Regions from separate parts of the Streptomyces sp. NPDC040622 genome, predicted to be linked through region 4. Evidence: riboswitches for the same ligand, from Rfam matches in the RefSeq annotation. Region 4 holds a riboswitch; each other region holds the start of a gene.
The links. A riboswitch is a leader RNA that binds a small molecule or an ion and turns the genes downstream of it on or off. The one in region 4 is predicted to bind cobalamin.
Positions count from the first base shown of each region.

Region 1: it holds a riboswitch for cobalamin, as region 4 does, so the genes downstream of both, ACZ592_RS26270 (ABC transporter substrate-binding protein) here and ACZ592_RS30505 (cobalamin biosynthesis protein) in region 4, are expected to answer to the same signal.
Region 2: it holds a riboswitch for cobalamin, as region 4 does, so the genes downstream of both, ACZ592_RS24800 (prenyltransferase/squalene oxidase repeat-containing protein) here and ACZ592_RS30505 (cobalamin biosynthesis protein) in region 4, are expected to answer to the same signal.
Region 3: it holds a riboswitch for cobalamin, as region 4 does, so the genes downstream of both, ACZ592_RS24615 (CoA-acylating methylmalonate-semialdehyde dehydrogenase) here and ACZ592_RS30505 (cobalamin biosynthesis protein) in region 4, are expected to answer to the same signal.

Region 1 is NZ_JBVIXD010000009.1:145,816-149,970, forward strand. Features, by position in the region: gene ACZ592_RS26260 (amino acid permease) at 372-1,895, shown strand; gene ACZ592_RS26265 (M67 family metallopeptidase) at 1,989-2,411, shown strand; cobalamin riboswitch at 2,415-2,573, shown strand; gene ACZ592_RS26270 (ABC transporter substrate-binding protein) at 2,618-3,589, shown strand; gene ACZ592_RS26275 (FecCD family ABC transporter permease) at 3,682-4,155, shown strand, end outside.
Region 2 is NZ_JBVIXD010000008.1:348,340-352,494, forward strand. Features, by position in the region: gene ACZ592_RS24795 (prenyltransferase/squalene oxidase repeat-containing protein) at 1-985, opposite strand, end outside; cobalamin riboswitch at 1,114-1,262, opposite strand; cobalamin riboswitch at 1,275-1,418, shown strand; gene ACZ592_RS24800 (prenyltransferase/squalene oxidase repeat-containing protein) at 1,513-4,155, shown strand, end outside.
Region 3 is NZ_JBVIXD010000008.1:306,716-310,870, forward strand. Features, by position in the region: gene ACZ592_RS24610 (acyl-CoA dehydrogenase family protein) at 1-666, opposite strand, end outside; gene ACZ592_RS24615 (CoA-acylating methylmalonate-semialdehyde dehydrogenase) at 681-2,180, opposite strand; cobalamin riboswitch at 2,393-2,572, opposite strand; gene ACZ592_RS24620 (SCO0607 family lipoprotein) at 2,776-3,111, opposite strand; gene ACZ592_RS24625 (GntR family transcriptional regulator) at 3,272-3,943, opposite strand; gene ACZ592_RS24630 (VOC family protein) at 4,080-4,155, shown strand, end outside.
Region 4 is NZ_JBVIXD010000011.1:71,597-75,751, forward strand. Features, by position in the region: gene ACZ592_RS30495 (inorganic phosphate transporter) at 1-1,131, shown strand, start outside; gene ACZ592_RS30500 (hypothetical protein) at 1,144-1,368, shown strand; cobalamin riboswitch at 1,499-1,641, shown strand; gene ACZ592_RS30505 (cobalamin biosynthesis protein) at 1,750-2,703, shown strand; gene ACZ592_RS30510 (cobyric acid synthase) at 2,700-4,155, shown strand, end outside.

The DNA.
Region 1 (4,155 bases), on a different contig from region 4:
TCGGGGCCGAATTCGGTGCAGGGGGCAGCGATTTTTGTTGTAGTGCACAGGTTCTGCCCTCTCCGAGGCCTGTTCGCTCAGCGGATCCTCAAATCCGGATAACGATCGCGTCACTTCAATGACCGCCTTTGCGATGTCAAGGGCGCTTTGTCCGCTTCTACCTGTGGCCTGCGCCACAGGTGGCTCATTCCCTCACTGTTGCCGCCGTGATAAATCTTCACGACCGCTCGGCGACGCCACCCATGTCGCCGGGGGCGCTCGGGCCGGCAGACCGTCGGTAGCACTCCATCCATATCCGGGGGGATCAGGACCTGATCCGCAGCCACAACGCAGATGTGCGGGCGCGGATCAGCATGGAGAAAGGCGTCACCATGACCTCAGTGCAGGTCGAAGAGCACCACGACGACCACGGCGGCAATGGGGTCGTGCAGGACTCGTCCGGCGAGGGCGAGGGGTACCAGCGCGGGCTCGGAGCCCGGCAGATCCAGATGATCGCGATCGGCGGTGCCATCGGCACCGGCCTGTTCCTCGGCGCGGGCAAGGCCATCCACAAGGCCGGACCGAGCCTCATCCTGGCGTACGCCATCGCGGGCCTCGTCATCTTCTTCATCATGCGGGCCCTCGGCGAGCTCCTCATGTACCGCCCCGTGTCCGGCTCCTTCTCGGAGTACGCACGCGAGTTCATGGGCCCGTTCTTCGGATTCGTCACCGGCTGGACGTACTGGCTCTTCTGGGTCGTCACCGGCATCACCGAAGTCACCGCGGCCGCCCAGTACATGCAGTACTGGACACACGACTCATTCCCGCAATGGGCCTACGCGCTGGTCTTCACCGTCATCCTGTACGGCGCGAACCTCATCTCCGTGAAGCTCTTCGGCGAGCTGGAGTTCTGGTTCTCGATGGTCAAGGTCACCGCCATCATCGGCATGATCCTGATCTGCGTCGGCATCCTCACCGTCGGCTTCTCCGACGCCGGCGACACCGCGTCCGTCACCCACCTGTGGGACCAGGGCGGCTTCTTCCCGAACGGCATCGGCTCCACGCTGATGACCCTGCAGATCGTGATGTTCGCCTTCCTCGCCGTCGAGCTCGTCGGCGTCACCGCGGGCGAGTCCAAGGACCCGAAGACCGTCCTGCCCAAGGCCATCAACACCGTGCCGTGGCGCATCGCCGTCTTCTACGTCGGCGCGCTCATCATGATCCTCTCGGTCGTCCCGTGGACGGAGTTCGTGCCGGGCGTCTCGCCGTTCGTCGCCGCCTTCGACAAGATGGGCCTCGGCGTCGGCGCCGCGATCGTCAACTTCGTCGTCCTGACCGCCGCGCTCTCCTCCTGCAACTCCGGCATGTACTCCACCGGCCGCATGCTGCGCGACCTCGCGATGAACGGCCAGGGCCCGAAGCTCTTCACCAAGCTCACGAAGAACGGCCTGCCGCTGATCGGCACCACGGTCTCCGCCGCGTTCATGCTGGTCGGCGTCTGGATCAACTACCAGTGGCCCGGCGAGGCGTTCAACTACGTCGTCTCCTTCGCGACCATCTCCGGCATGTGGGCCTGGATCATGATCCTGTGCTGCCAGATCCGCTACCGCCGCAAGGCCGACCGGGGCGAGCTGCCCCAGTCCACCTTCCGCGCCCCGGGCGCCCCGTACACCAGCTGGTTCGCGCTCGCCTTCATCGGCATGGTCATCGTGATGATGGGCGTCGACAAGGACGCGCGGATCTCGCTGTACGCCGCCCCGGTCTGGGCCGCGATCCTCACGGTCTCCTACCTGGTCCTCAAGAGCCGCAACCCGCAGGCCGCGGCCTTCAGCAAGCGCAAGGTGAGCGCCGGCAGCACCGGCAGCGCCGACGGCACCGACAGCACCGACAGCGCTGACAGCATCGACAAGGACTGACGACGGCGCTCCCCGGAGCCGCCCCGTCCAGCATGCGGGCCCGCGCGTACCACACTTCGGTACGCGCGGGCCCCTCTGCTTATCCTGGCTGCCATGCTGACCATCACCCAGGCCCTCCACGACCAGATCGTCGCGCACGCGCGCCAGGACCACCCCGACGAGGCCTGCGGCGTGGTCGCGGGCCCCGAGGGCACCGGCCGCCCCGAGCGGTTCATCCCGATGCTGAACGCCGCGCGTTCGCCCACGTTCTACGAGTTCGACTCGGGTGACCTGCTCAAGCTCTACCGCGAGATGGACGACCGCGACGAGGAGCCGGTGATCGTCTACCACTCGCACACGGCGACCGAGGCCTACCCCTCGCGCACCGACATCACGTACGCCAACGAGCCCGGCGCGCACTACGTCCTGGTCTCCACGGCGGACACCGACGACGCGGGCCCCTTCCAGTTCCGCTCGTACCGGATCGTGGACGGGACGGTCACGGAGGAAGACGTGCAGGTCGTCCAGGCATACTGAGCCACGACCCAGAAGGCGGCGGGAGCCAGGAAGCCGGTGCGAACCCGGCACGGTCCCGCCACTGTGACCCCGCCCTTCCCCGAGCTCCCGACTCCGCTCGGGCAGGGGAGACCCCGATCCGGGGCGGGGGAGTCAGGAACTGACCTGCCGCCTTCCTCCACGCAACGCAGGGGACGCGGAAATCCCCTGGAGGAGGCAGCTCAGCCATGTCCCGCCGCCACACCGGCATACGCGCGCTCGCCGCGACCGCCCTGCTCGTCCCGCTCGCCGCGTGCTCCTCCTCGGACTCCGACGCCGGCACCGGGTCCGCGGCCCAGGCCGCCGGATTCCCGTACACCGTCACCAACTGCGGTGTCCGGACGACGTACGACGCACCCCCGAAGCGCGCCGTCACCATGAACCAGCACGCCACCGAAGTGATGCTGGAGCTCGGCCTCAAGGACCGCATCGCAGGGACCGCCTACCTCGACGACCAGGTGCTTCCGCGGTACGAGAAGGCGTACAAGTCCCTCCCCGTGATCGCCGAGGAGTACCCCTCCTACGAGAAGCTGCTCTCCGCCAACCCCGACTTCGTGTACGGCGGCTACGCGAGTGCCTTCCTCGCCGGTGACGGCCGCAGCCGCTCGGCGCTCGCCAAGTCCGGCATCGAGAGCCGCCTCAACGTCGAGGGCTGCGCCGAGCGCCCCGTCTCCATGGACGACGTCTACCGCGAGGTCCGCGAGGTCGGCGCCACCTTCGGGGTGCGGGACCGCGCCGCTGCGTGGGTGAAGGGCGCCCGGCGCGAACTGGCCGCCACCGCCGAGAAGTCCCGGGGCAAGAAGCGGCCGTCCGTCTTCGTCTACGACAGCGGCGACAAGACCGCGTTCACGGCGGGCGGCCGGGGCATCGGCAACGACATCATCGAGCGGGCGGGCGGCCGCAACGTCTTCGGCGACGTGGACAAGTCCTTCAGCGACGCGTCCTGGGAGAAGGTCGTCGAACGCAAGCCCGAGACCATCCTGATCCTCGACTACGGCGCCACCACGGTCGACCAGAAGAAGAAGCGCCTCCTGGACGACCCGGCCCTCCAGGACGTCCCCGCCGTCAAGAACAAGAGCTTCGCGGTCCTGCGTCTTTCGGACGTGGTCACCGGCGTACGAGCACCGGAGGCGGTGAGGAAGCTGGCGGCGCAGCTGTGAGGGCTGTCGAGTCCGGGGGCGGAGGTGTCAGGCCCGTCCGGCGACCGAGGACGGGCCCGAAGGGCGATCGACCGGGCGCACGGGGACGCACGCTGACCGTCCTGACGGTCCTCACGGTCGCCCTCGCGGGAGCGATCGTCGCCGGCCTCGCGCTCGGCTCCGTCCGCATCCCGCCGGGAGACGTCCTCCAGATCCTGTCGGGGAGAGCGGAGCCCTCCCCGTTCCGCACCATCGTCCTGGACGTGCGGCTCCCGAGGGTCATCCTCGGAGCCACCGTCGGCGCCGGACTCGCCGTCATCGGCACCGTCCTGCAGGCGCTGGTCCGCAACCCCCTCGCCGACCCGTTCCTGCTCGGCGTCTCCTCGGGCGCCTCCGTCGGCGCGGTCTGCGCGATCGTGCTCGGCGGCGTCTTCGGTCTCGGCGCGGCCCTGTCGAGCGCCGTCACGATCCCGGCCGCCTCCTTCGCGGGCGCCCTGGTCTCCCTGGTCCTCGTCTACGCCCTCGCCAGGGGAGGTGGCGGCAGCTTCGCCACCGGGCGCCTGATCCTCGCGGGCGTCGCCGTCTCG
Region 2 (4,155 bases), on a different contig from region 4:
CGTAGGCGGACGGAGTGGTGTCGGTGGGCAGGTACTTGAAGCCGCCGCCGGGCTTGAACTGCTGGGCGATCAGGAAGTCGACGGGGGTCTTGCCCGCCCGGGTGAGGAAGTCACCGGTCTGCGGGTTGATGCCGCAGGCGTTCAGCCCGGCGACGGCCCAGCCGTTGGAGTCGGTGTTGGCGCCGAACATCGCGTCGAAGGCCCCGGAGTTGTTGATCAGCTTCGACTTGAGGAAGCTCTTCGCCTTGGTGACGGCAGGGTCGGTGGCCGGTACCCCGGAGACGCACAGGGAGGCCATGGCGGCGCCGGTCATGTCGATGTCGCCGGGTGCCGCGAGCGCGTCGGGGTCGCCCTCGGCCTTGCTGAAGTTCCAGCCCCCGTCGTCGTGCTGGTTCGCGCGGACGGTGCTGACGGACCGGTCGAGCAGAGCCTGGGGCACGCGCTGGGCGCCGGACGGCGTCTTGGCACCCGCGAGCGAGAGGAGCGCGAACACCGTTCCGTTGAAGTTGCTGGGCGAACCCCAGTAGCCGGGCGCGGAGTTCTGCCAGTACGCGTAGGTGTCGGCGATCAGGTTGCGGCTCGCGGAGACCCGGGCCGGGTCGATGCCCGCCGCGTAGGCGTTGATGATGCCGCGCTCGTAGTCGGTGACCACCGGCGACGTGCCGGGCCAGCCATCGGCGGCCAGGTGGGCGCGGTACACGGTGCGGGCGTTCTTCGTGGTGTCGCCGCCCGGTGCGACGTCGACGGCCGCCGTGCCCGCCGCGGCGAGGGCTGAGAACGCCCACTCGTTGGACAGACCCGTGCCCGCGTAGGAGCCGTCGGCGCCCTGGAGGGATCTGAGGTACGTCACGCCATTCGTCTTGGACGTGGCTGTCTGGCCGGGCGTGGTGGTCGCCGCGGCGGGCGACGCGGCCAGGACGAGCACGGTGAGGGCCACGGGGACGGCCGGCAGCATACGGCGGGCAACGACGTGGGCGGAGGTCATGGCGGGGTTACTCCCGGGGGAAGGGGGCGCCGGCCGCACGTCTCCCTCCCGCCGGACGCACGTACGAGAACGCACGCGGACCTGGCCGGACGACACGTGGCCGTCGCCCGAGCGCGAGGTGCGACGTCCTTGGATTGCAGGGCCGGTCGGGCATTCGGGCTCGTCCCGGCCCTCCGGCCGGTCCACACCGCTGCGCGTCAGCTCTGGATTCGCACCAGATTCCCCCGCTCGGCAGCACGGGACGTTACTCGAACCTCACAGGTCCCGCACACCCTTGTCACCTCATTCGTAACTGTGCTCTAATTCGCCCGAATCTGAACTCAGTTAACAGGGGAAGCCGGTCGAAGTCCGGCGCTGACCCGCAACCGTAGGTTCGCCGAGCACCTCAAGTGCGCGGCGGGCGAGCCGGATTACCTGGACTGAGGGACAAGTGACTGACGCCGTCGCGGACTACGGCGTGGTACGGACGGTTCCTCCACGAGGAACCTCGGCCCCCGGGCCGCCTATCACGTGCGGGACCGCCACGGATGAAGCCCAGGGGGGCAGTGGTGGGGCACAGAGGCGGGAGACGGGGCCGGGGCGTGCGCGCGAGATACGTCTCATTGCTGTGTACGGCCACCCTGGCAGTGGGCGGCGGCGCGCTCCTGCTCAACGGCGCCACCCCCGCGGCCGCCGACCCGATCGAGAGCTGCACCGCCACCAAGGGCGCGGTCGTCGCGGTGGACTTCGGCGACTGGGGAGGAGGCGTCGTCCGAGGCTGCGACGCCACCCCCACCACCGGCTACGACCTGCTGCACGAGGCCGGATTCAGCACTGCGGGGACCCGGCACGACGGCCCCGCCTTCATCTGCCGCCTGGGACACCAGGAGTTCGACTCCGGTAGGCAGTACCCGACGCGGGACGAGGAGGAGTGCAAGCTCACCCCGCCCGCGTCCGCCTACTGGTCGTACTGGATCGCGCCGCGCGGCCAGGACTACTGGACGTACAGCCCGCTCGGCGCCATGAGCCGGCAGCCGAAGAACGGCTCAGTGGAGGCGTGGGTGTTCGGCGCGACCGACCCGGACGGCACGAGCGGCGGTCCGTCGTTCACGCCCGCCCAGGTCAGGGCGGGCGGCCAGAGCGACCCCGGCGACAACCCGCCCGACGTCGAGCGCGCCGAGGTGGACCTCGACGCGGCGGACGCCTGGCTCAGGAGCAGACTCACCGAGGGCGACCACATCCGCGACGAGGGGACAGCGGGCGCCGACCTCTACCAGACGGCGCACACCGCCCTCGCGCTCGCCGCCTCCGGTGGCCGCGGTACCGCGCTCACCCGGACGACGTCCTATCTCGCGGCGCGCACCGAGGAGTTCGCCTACCCGCAGGGCCCCGGCAAGGACCCGAACCCGGCGGGCGCGGCCCTGCTCGCGCTCCTCGCCGAGAGCAACGGGGGCGACCCGCACTCCTTTGGCGGCCACGACCTCGTCGGCGACCTGGGAAGGAGCGTGTGCGCCGGCGGCGGCACGGACGCCTGCGTCGCCAAGGGGGATTTTCCCGCCGTGGGTGACGTGGAGACCCAGGCCCTCGCCGTGCTCGCGCTGCACCGCGCGGGCCGGAAGATCCCCGCCGACGCGGTCGCCCGCGTGGCCGCCCACCAGTGCAAGGACGGCGGCTTCAGCCCCACACTGCTGCGCGACGGTCAGACCTGCACCTACAGCGACCCCGCCACCACCCCGTACGCGGTCATCGCCCTCCAGCAGGCGGGCGGGTACTCCGATGTCGTGGCGAAGGCGCGCAAGAACCTGCGGGACGCCCAACTGCCCACCGGCGCGTACGGCGCCTACCCGGGCGTGACCACGGGTGACATCAGCGCCACCGGCAGATCGGCCCAGGCCCTGCGTCTGCTCGGCGACACGGTCCGCGCGGACGCCGCGGTCTCCTGGCTGTCGCGACAGCAGACGAAGGGCGGCGGCTTCGGCTTCGACGAGGGCGCGCAGGATCCGGAGCTCTATCCGACCTGGGGCGCCGTCCTCGCCGGGGCGCGCACCAGCCTGGCCTCCCTCACCGCGCGACCGCCGGAGCCGCCCCGGCCGCCGACCACCGACCCCACGGACCCGACCGGTCCCACCGACCCGGGTGACCCCACGGGACCGAACCCGCCCTGGTCCCCCGGTGAGGGCCCCGACCTGAAGAAGGGCACCGCCTACCTCACCGCGGGCTCCCGCCTCAAACAGGGCCACTACTACGAGAACATCGCCGGTACCGGCTTCGCCGACTACGGCCTGACCATCGACGGCGCCTACGCGCTCGCGGCCACCGGCCGTGACAACGACGCGCTGCGCGGTGTCGTCGACTTCCTCGACGGCAAGGGCAAGGACGGCGCGACGCCGGGCCGGACCGTCAACGACTGGACGGGCGTGGGCACTTCGCATGCCGCAGGTGGCTCACTGGGCAAGGTGGCGGTGCTCGCCCAGGCCGTCGGCCGGGACGCGCGCGACTTCGCGGGCCAGGACCTGATCAAGGCACTCGACACGTCCGTGTGCGAGAGACCGAGCCCGGCGCCGGACCGCAGCTGTCCGGCCAAGGGCGCCTACACGTACGCCCCTTCGGTGTTCTCGCAGTCCCTCGGCGTCATCGCCCAGCTCCGCGCCGGGGAGAAGACGTCGGCCGCCGCCCCCGTCGCGTACCTGCGGAGCCTGCAGCACTCCTCCGGGGCCTGGCCCAGCCTGATCCCCTCGACCGGCGACTCCGAGGTGGACTCCACGGCGATGGCCGCCATGGCCCTCGACCTGGTGAAGGACGCCGCGTCGGAGAAAGCCGTCGACAAGGCGCTCGCCTGGATCGCCACCAAGCAGCTCCGGGGCGGCGGGTTCCCCGGCGCCTCGGGCAACTCGGTCAACTCGGCGGCCCTCGCCGTGCAGGGGCTCTCCCTGGACGCGGCGAAGTACGGTGCCGAGATCAAGAAGGCCCGCAGGTTCCTCGCCGGGCAACAGAACACGGACGGCGGGTTCAACGTCGCGGCGGGCGGTCAGCGCGGTTCCGACGTGCGCGCCTCCACGCAGGGCCTCGGCGGGGCGGTCGGCACCTCCTTCGGCACGCTCGTCAGGGACCTGGACGGGACGACTCCGCAGCCGCCGCCCCCTGCGTCCACCGACGGCCCCTCGGGGAACGCCACTCCGGACATCGTGACC
Region 3 (4,155 bases), on a different contig from region 4:
CCTGCGGTCGGCGGGGACGCGCACGCCGTCGAGCAGGACCTGGCGGGTGGGCTGGGCGTTCCAGCCCATCTTGCGTTCGTCGGCGCCGAAGGAGAGACCGGGGTCGTCCCGTTCGACGACGAACGCGGAGATACCGCCGGGGCCTTCCTCGCCGGTGCGCGCCATCACGATGTACACGCGTGCGGCCCCAGCCCCCGAGATGAACTGCTTGACGCCGGTCAGGACGTACGCGTCACCGTCCCGTTCGGCGCGCGTCCGCAGGGCTGCGGCGTCCGATCCGGCGCCGGGTTCGGTGAGGCAGTAGCTGCCCAGCGACGCGGCGGTGCACAGGTCCGGCAGCCAGCGGGCGCGCTGCCCCTCGTCGCCGTACCGGTCGATCATCCAGGCGACCATGTTGTGGATGGAGAGGTATCCGGCGATGGAGGGGCAGCCGGTGGCCAGCGCCTCGAAGACGAGTGTGCCGTCGCTCCGGCAGAGCCCCGAACCGCCATGTTCCTCGCGTACGTAGACGCCACCGAGGCCCAGTTCGGCGGCCTTGCGCAGCACGTCCACGGGGAAGTGCTTGTCGCGGTCCCAGGCGACGGCGTGCGGTGCGAGGTGCTCGTCGGCGAAGTCGAGCGTGACCTCTGCCAGGGCGAGCTGGTCCTTGGTGAGGGTGGTGCCCATCGATGTCATCGCCGTCATCCCATCGTCGGGATGGTGAAGCTCGCGCCTTCCCTGATCCCCGAGGGCCAGCGCGAGGTGACGGTCTTGGTGCGGGTGTAGAAGCGGACGGCGTCGGGGCCGTGCTGGTTCAGGTCGCCGAATCCGGAGCGCTTCCAGCCGCCGAACGTGTGGTAGGCGACCGGGACGGGGATCGGCACGTTGACGCCGACCATGCCGGCGCCGACGCGCCGTGTGAAGTCACGTGCGGTGTCGCCGTCCCTGGTGAAGATCGCGACGCCGTTGCCGTAGGGGTGCTCGGTGGGCAGGCGCAGGGCCGCCTCGTAGTCCGCCGCGCGGGCCACGCACAGCACCGGGCCGAAGATCTCCTCGCGGTAGATCCGCATGCGCGGCGAGACGCGGTCGAAGAGGGTGGCTCCGGCGAAGAATCCGTTCTCGTGCCCGGGCAGGGTGAAGTCACGCCCGTCGACGACAAGTTCGGCCCCTTCGTTGACGCCGATGTCCACGTACCGGCGCACCCGGTCGAGCGCATCCCGGGTCACCAGGGGGCCGAAGTCCGCCTCGGGGTCGTCGGAACGGCCGATGCGCAGTCCGGCGACGCGCTTCTTGAGGCGGGCGACGAGCGCGTCCGCGGTCTCCTCGCCCACGGGAACGGCGACGGAGATGGCCATGCAGCGCTCCCCCGCCGAGCCGTACCCGGCGCCGATCAGGGCGTCCACGGCCTGGTCGAGGTCGGCGTCCGGCATGACGATCATGTGGTTCTTGGCGCCGCCGAAGCACTGGGCGCGCTTGCCGTGCGCGGCGGCGGTGGCGTAGATGTGCGCGGCGATCGGTGTGGAGCCGACGAAGCCGAGCGCCTGGACGCGCGAGTCCTCCAGGAGGGTGTCGACGCTCTCCTTGCCGCCGTTGACGACGTTCAGGACGCCGGGCGGCAGGCCCGCCTCCAGGAACAGTTCGGCGAGCCTCAGCGGCACCGAGGGGGCACGTTCGGAGGGCTTGAGGACGAAGGAGTTGCCGCAGGCCAGTGCGGGTGCCGCCTTCCACAGCGGGATCATCGCGGGGAAGTTGAAGGGAGTGATCCCGGCGGTGACGCCGAGCGGTACCCGCAGGGAGTGCACGTCGATGCCGGTGCCGGCGTTGTCGCTGAACTCGCCCTTCAGCAGGTGCGGGATTCCCGCGGCGAACTCCACGACCTCCAGACCTCGTTGCAGATCGCCGTGCGCGTCGGCGACGGTCTTGCCGTGCTCGCTGGACAGCTGCCGCGCCAGCGACTCCCGCTCGCCCTCGACGAGTTGGAGGAAGCGCAGCAGGACGCGGGCGCGCCGCTGCGGGTTCCACTCGCCCCAGGCCCGCTGGGCGGACGCGGCATCGGCGATCGCCACCTCCGTCTCCGCCCGCCCCGCGAGCGGCACATGTGCCTGTACGGAGCCGGAGTTGGGGTCGTACACGTCGGCGAAGAGCCCGGAGGCGCCGCGCACGTGCTTGCCGCCGATGAAATGTGTCAGTTCACGGACCATGAGAGCCTGCTCTCGTCAGGTGCGATCCGGGGATGGCACGGCAGGCCGACGACGCCACCGGGTGAGGGGCGCGGAAGGGTCCGCCGTGGGACGCGAAGGCCTAAGAGCCGCCGTGGAGTCGAGCGCAGGCAGGGGCCGTCGCTCGCTTCGCCGGATCACCTGGGTCGTGGGTACGGACCGGTGCCATGCGTGTCTGCTCCATCCTCGTGGACAACACGGAACACCCCGCGGCCGGTATCCTGACTCCCGGATCAGCGCGCGTTCTCCCGCCTTCCCGACGGGACTTGTCCGTCAGTGGCGTATCGCTCCGCGAGAACGCACTCCCCGGTCACAGTGGCGGGACCGCGCCGGATTCACACCGGCTTCCCTGCACCGCGGGCTCTGGTCACGAACATATAGTTGGACGTCCTAGTAAGTCCACCCCGACTTTCCGGCGCCCCCTCGGCAACGCCGCGGTGACTCGCACCGGCGAGTAGTCGTATCGCACAGGTCACGGGCACAGCGCTGCCGGCAGGCGCTCCTCGCGCACCGGGCACAGGCGTGGCGTCGGCCGATCGCAGGCAACCCGACGGCCGCACGCCTGCCGGTCACGCGGTCACTGGCCGTCCTTCAACTTGATGATCTTGCCGTTCTTGTCGAGCGTGTGGTCGTTCCAGTAGGTGTCCCACTTGTCGCCGACGTGCTCGGGCACCTTGCCCTCGGGGTAGCGGGCGTACCCCTTCGGCGGCTCCTGCCCGTCGGGCTGGCACGCGGACCCGCTGCCGCCGACGCGCAGGACCGGGTACTCACCGCCGCCGCAGGTCGCGTCCTGCACGGAACAGCTCGTCAGCACCGCGGCCGTCACGCCGGCCAGGGCCAGGCCCACGGCGGCCCGCGCCGGGCGGCTGCCGATCGCTCGCGAGGTCGGACGAACTCGGATGGTCCTACGCACAGCTGGCTCCCTCTCATCGACTGGTGAGACCAGCTTGCGCGGGCCGCCAGGATTGATCATGAGTACGGGTACTCAGGCGGCGGAGTCGCCCTACCTGTTTCCGCGGGCAGCCGAAAGGCGCGACCGCTCCGCAGGCGCCGCCCCGCACCCGGGGATCACCTCACTCGTGGCGCGCCCCGCCGTCCAGGACCACGTCGACGGCGTGGCGGCGGTGCGCGGCGAAGCGTTCGAGGGCGGTGCCGGTGTCCCGGGAGCGCAGCGCGTCGACGAGTTCCCGGTGTTCGTGCGGGACGCGGTCGAGGTAGCCCTGGGCGCTGCGGCCGATCCGGGTCAGCAGGAACAGATGGACCTGGCAGCGGATGCCCTCCCACGCCTCGACGAGGCGGCGGTGACCCCCGGCCGCGAAGACGGCGTCGTGGAACTCGATGTCGCGGCGCACCATGTCGTGCGCGTCGACGGCCCGGTCCATCGCCTCCGCCGTCTTGCCCAGGGAGGAGAGCTCCTCCTCCGAAGCGCGCGCGATCACCTCGCGCACGGCGAGGTCCTCCAACACGGCGCGCAGGCTGTCGAGTTCGGCCACGTCCTCGGGGGACAGCGTCGTCACCGTCGTGCCCCGGTGCCACGCACAGTGGACCAACCCCTCGCGTTCCAGCAACCGCAGGGCTTCGCGCACCGGACCGCGGCTCACGTCCATCGCGAAGGACAGCTCCACCTCGCGCAGCTGCGCGCCGGGAGCGTAGGCCCCGTTGAAGATGGCCTCGCGGATCCGGTCCGCGACCTCGTCGGCCAGGCCGCGGCGCCGCGCGGGCGCCACCCGCCCCTGCTCATCCATGTCTTGGCTCACTCGTCTCTTGCTCTCACCAGGGCCACCAATGTTAACGTGCGACCCAACTCCTAATGTCAACATTCAGACACCGGGTCAGGGCGACAGCACCCAGACCGCCCCCGACGGAAGGGCAGCGCCGGACATGAGCGTTCTCGACTCCCCCATCCCGCGGTTCCACCTGGCCGTACCGGTCGACGACCTGGCCGCCGCGCGTCTCT
Region 4 (4,155 bases):
GTAGAGGTCGCCAAGACGATCTCCGGCGGCATCGTCAACGAGGACGGCCTCAAGACAGAGGTCATATTCGCCGCGCTCGTCGGCGCGATTCTCTGGAATCTCCTGACCTGGCTGGTGGGCCTGCCCTCCAGCTCCTCCCACGCGCTCTTCGGCGGCCTCATCGGTGCCGCCGTCATGTCGATGGGCTGGTCGTCGATCAACGGCGGCACCGTCGTCACCAAGATCCTGATCCCGGCCCTCGCCGCGCCCCTGGTGGCCGGTCTCGCCGCGATGGTGGCCACGCGCCTGACGTACCGCATCGGCCGCGACACCGACACCAAGGCCACCGCGAAGGGCTACCGCGCAGGGCAGATCGCCTCCGCGGGCCTGGTCTCGCTGGCCCACGGCACCAACGACGCGCAGAAGACCATGGGCATCATCACCCTCGCCCTGGTCACCGGCGGTGTCCTGAACCCCGGCGCGAACCCCCCGATGTGGGTCATCGTCTCGGCCGGTGTGGCCATCGCGCTCGGCACCTACCTGGGTGGCTGGCGCATCATCCGCACCATGGGCAAGGGCCTCACCGACCTCCAGCCGCAGCAGGGCTTCGCCGCCCAGACCAGCGCCGCGACGGTCATCCTGGCCTCCTCGCACCTGGGCTTCTCGCTCTCCACCACCCAGTCCTGCTCCGGCGCCGTGATGGGCGCGGGCCTCGGCCGCAAGGGCGGCGTGGTCCGCTGGTCGACCGCGACCCGGATGTTCGTCGCCTGGGGCCTGACCCTGCCGGCCGCCGGTCTGGTCGGCGCGGGCGCCGAGTTCCTCACCAAGCAGGGTCCCTGGGGCATCGCGGCCACCGCCGTGCTCCTGGTCGCGGGCTCCACCGTGATCTACGTGCTCTCGCGGCGCGACGCCATCGACCACACCAACGTCACCGACGACGAGATCCGTCCCGGTGCCGTCCCCGCGGCGCCCGCCGAGCCCGCGGGCGTCGTGACCACCGCGATCGCCGCCGTCTCCCCGCCCCCGGTGGGCATGATGGCCGCCTCGCCCGTCCCGCCGGTCCCCGACGGGTCCGTCAAGGCCACCGTCTCGGCCCCGACCACGACCACCACCGGCGCCATGGCGGACCCCGCCCGGCCCGCGACGGTGTAAGGACAGATCAGCATGAGCATCGACTGGGCAGCTCTCGGCTCCGTCTTCGGAGTCAGCCTCGCGGTCACGGTGGCCCTGGTGGGCCTCTTCACCCTCGGCGTCGTCGGCCTCTCCAAGCAGGAGACGGCGGCCGCGTCCCACGGCGGTTCCGCCGCCATGGCGCGCACCGGCGCGTACGCCTGCTTCGCGCTGTGCGCGGCGGCGGTGGCGTACGGGATCTATCTGATCGTCGCCTGACACCGGCTTGTCCCGGGTGGGGCGCGGAGCGTGCGAACGCTCCGCGCCCCATCGTTGTGTGCGGGTGCCCACGGGCCCGTGTGTGGGGCCCAACACACTCTCCCGCCGCAGGTCAACGGCGAGTTGACGGGCGTTCGCGGGCCGTGGTGGACTGCCGGGGCCAACTACGGCGGCAGCAGAGGAAGCCGGTGCGAATCCGGCGCGGTCCCGCCACTGTCACCGGGGAGAACCTCCCCGTGAGCCAGGAACTCTCGCCACCGCATCACGTCGAACCAGGGCGCGGACACCCTGAGTGAGGACATATCGCCATGCGCGGCCGCCCGGTGCCGGTTCCCTTTCTGAGTACGCGTTCCCTCCTCAGCGAAGCGACGGGCTGAGAGCGTGCGTGCCGACCGCGTCTTCGCGTACGGCGCCGCCGCCGGCCTCCTCGGCGACCTGCTGCTCGGCGACCCCCGCCGCGGCCATCCGGTCGCCGCCTTCGGGCGCGCGGCGGGCGCCGTCGAACGAGCCCTGTGGCGCGACCACCGCGGGTGGGGCGCGCTGCACACCGCGGTGTGCGCCGGGGGCGCGGCGGGTGCCGCCGCCCTCGCCTCCCGCCTCGTACACCGCTCGCCCGCCGGCTCCGTGGCGCTGACCGCCGCCGCGACCTGGGCGGTGGTCGGCGGCACCTCGCTGGGGCGCGAGGCGCGGGCGATCGGCGGGGCGCTGGCGGCCGGGGACGTCGAGGTCGCGCGGGAGCGCCTGCCGCATCTGTGCGGGCGGGACCCGCAGGCACTGGACGCCGACGGCATCGCGCGGGCCGTCGTGGAGTCCGTCGCCGAGAACACGTCCGACGCGGTCGTCGGAGCGCTCGTGTGGGGCGCGCTGGGCGGGGTGCCCGGCCTCGTCGCCTTCCGTGCCGTGAACACGCTGGACGCGATGGTGGGGCACAAGTCGCCCCGGTACCGGCGCTACGGGTGGGCCTCGGCCCGGCTCGACGACGTGTTCGGGTGGCCGGGGGCGCGGCTCACCGCGGGGCTCGCGGCGCTGGCCGGGGACTCCCCCGCCGGGGCGGTGCGGGCCTGGCGCGCGGACGCCGCGAAGCACCCGAGCCCGAACGCCGGGCCCGTCGAGGCGGCCTTCGCGGGCGCGTTGGGCGTACGGCTCGGGGGGACCCTCTCGTACGGGGGCCGGGTGGAGCGCCGGCCCGTTCTGAACGCGACGGGGCGGGATGTCGGGGTGGCGGACGTCGAGCGGGCCGTGAAGCTGTCGCGGCGGGTGAGCTGGCTGGCGCTCGGCGTCGCGGTGGCCGCCCGCACGGCACTGCGGTCGAGGCGGTCAGGGAGAGACTCATGAGTGGTGGACTGCTCGTCGCGGGGACCACCTCCGACGCCGGCAAGAGCGTCGTCACCGCCGGCATCTGCCGGTGGCTGGCCCGCAAGGGAGTGTCGGTCGCGCCGTTCAAGGCGCAGAACATGTCCCTGAACTCCTTCGTCACGCGCGAGGGCGCGGAGATCGGGCGGGCCCAGGCCATGCAGGCGCAGGCCGCCCGCGTCGAGCCGAGCGCGCTGATGAACCCCGTGCTGCTCAAGCCCGGCGGCGACCGCTCCAGCCAGGTCGTGCTGATGGGCAAGCCGGTGGGCGAGATGAGCGCACGAGGGTTCTTCGGGGGGTCCGGGGGATCCGGGGGGCCGTCCCCCGGGGAGAGGCTGCACGGGGGGCGGCAGGCGGCGTTGCTCGACACCGTCGTGGGGTGCCTGGAAGAGCTCCGGTCCCGCTACGACGCCGTGATCTGCGAGGGCGCGGGCAGCCCCGCCGAGATCAACCTGCGCCGCACCGACATCGTCAACATGGGCATCGCGCGCGCCGCCCGCTTCCCCGTCCTGGTGGTCGGGGACATCGACCGGGGCGGGGTGTTCGCCTCGTTCTTCGGGACGACGGCGCTGCTGAGCGAGGCCGACCAGGAACTCGTCGCCGGGTATCTGGTGAACAAGTTCCGCGGCGACGTCTCGCTGCTCGAACCAGGGCTCGACATGCTGCTCGGGCTCACCGGGCGGCGCACGTACGGCGTGCTGCCGTTCCAGCACGGGCTCGGCATCGACGAGGAGGACGGCCTGCGGGTCTCCCTGCGCGGTGCCGTGCGGGAGTCCGTGGTGGCCCCGCCGGTCGGCGCGGACGTGCTGCGGGTCGCCGTCTGTGCCCTACCGCTGATGTCCAACTTCACGGACGTGGACGCGCTGGCCGCCGAGCCGGGCGTCGTCGTGCGGTTCGTGGACCGGGCCGAGGAACTCGTCGACGCCGACCTCGTGGTGGTGCCGGGGACCCGCGGGACCGTACGGGCCCTGGCGTGGCTGCGTGAGCGCGGGCTCGCCGACGCCCTGGCGCGGCGCGCCGCGCAGGGGCGGCCCGTGCTCGGGATCTGCGGCGGCTTCCAGGTGCTCGGCGAGCACATCGAGGACGACGTCGAGTCACGGGCCGGATCCGTGGACGGGCTCGGACTGCTGCCGGTGCGGGTGCGGTTCGCCCGCGAGAAGACCCTCGCCCGACCGGTGGGCGAGGCCCTCGGCGAGCCGGTCGAGGGGTACGAGATCCATCACGGCGTGGCCGAGGTGACGGGCGGCGAGCCCTTCCTGGACGGCTGCCGGGTCGGCGAGGTGTGGGGCACGCACTGGCACGGGTCGCTGGAGAGCGACGCGTTCCGGCGCCGGTTCCTCACCGAGGTCGCCCGCGCGGCCGGGCGCCGCTTCGTGCCCGCGCCCGACACCAGCTTCGCCGCGCTGCGCGAGCAACAGCTCGACCTGCTCGGCG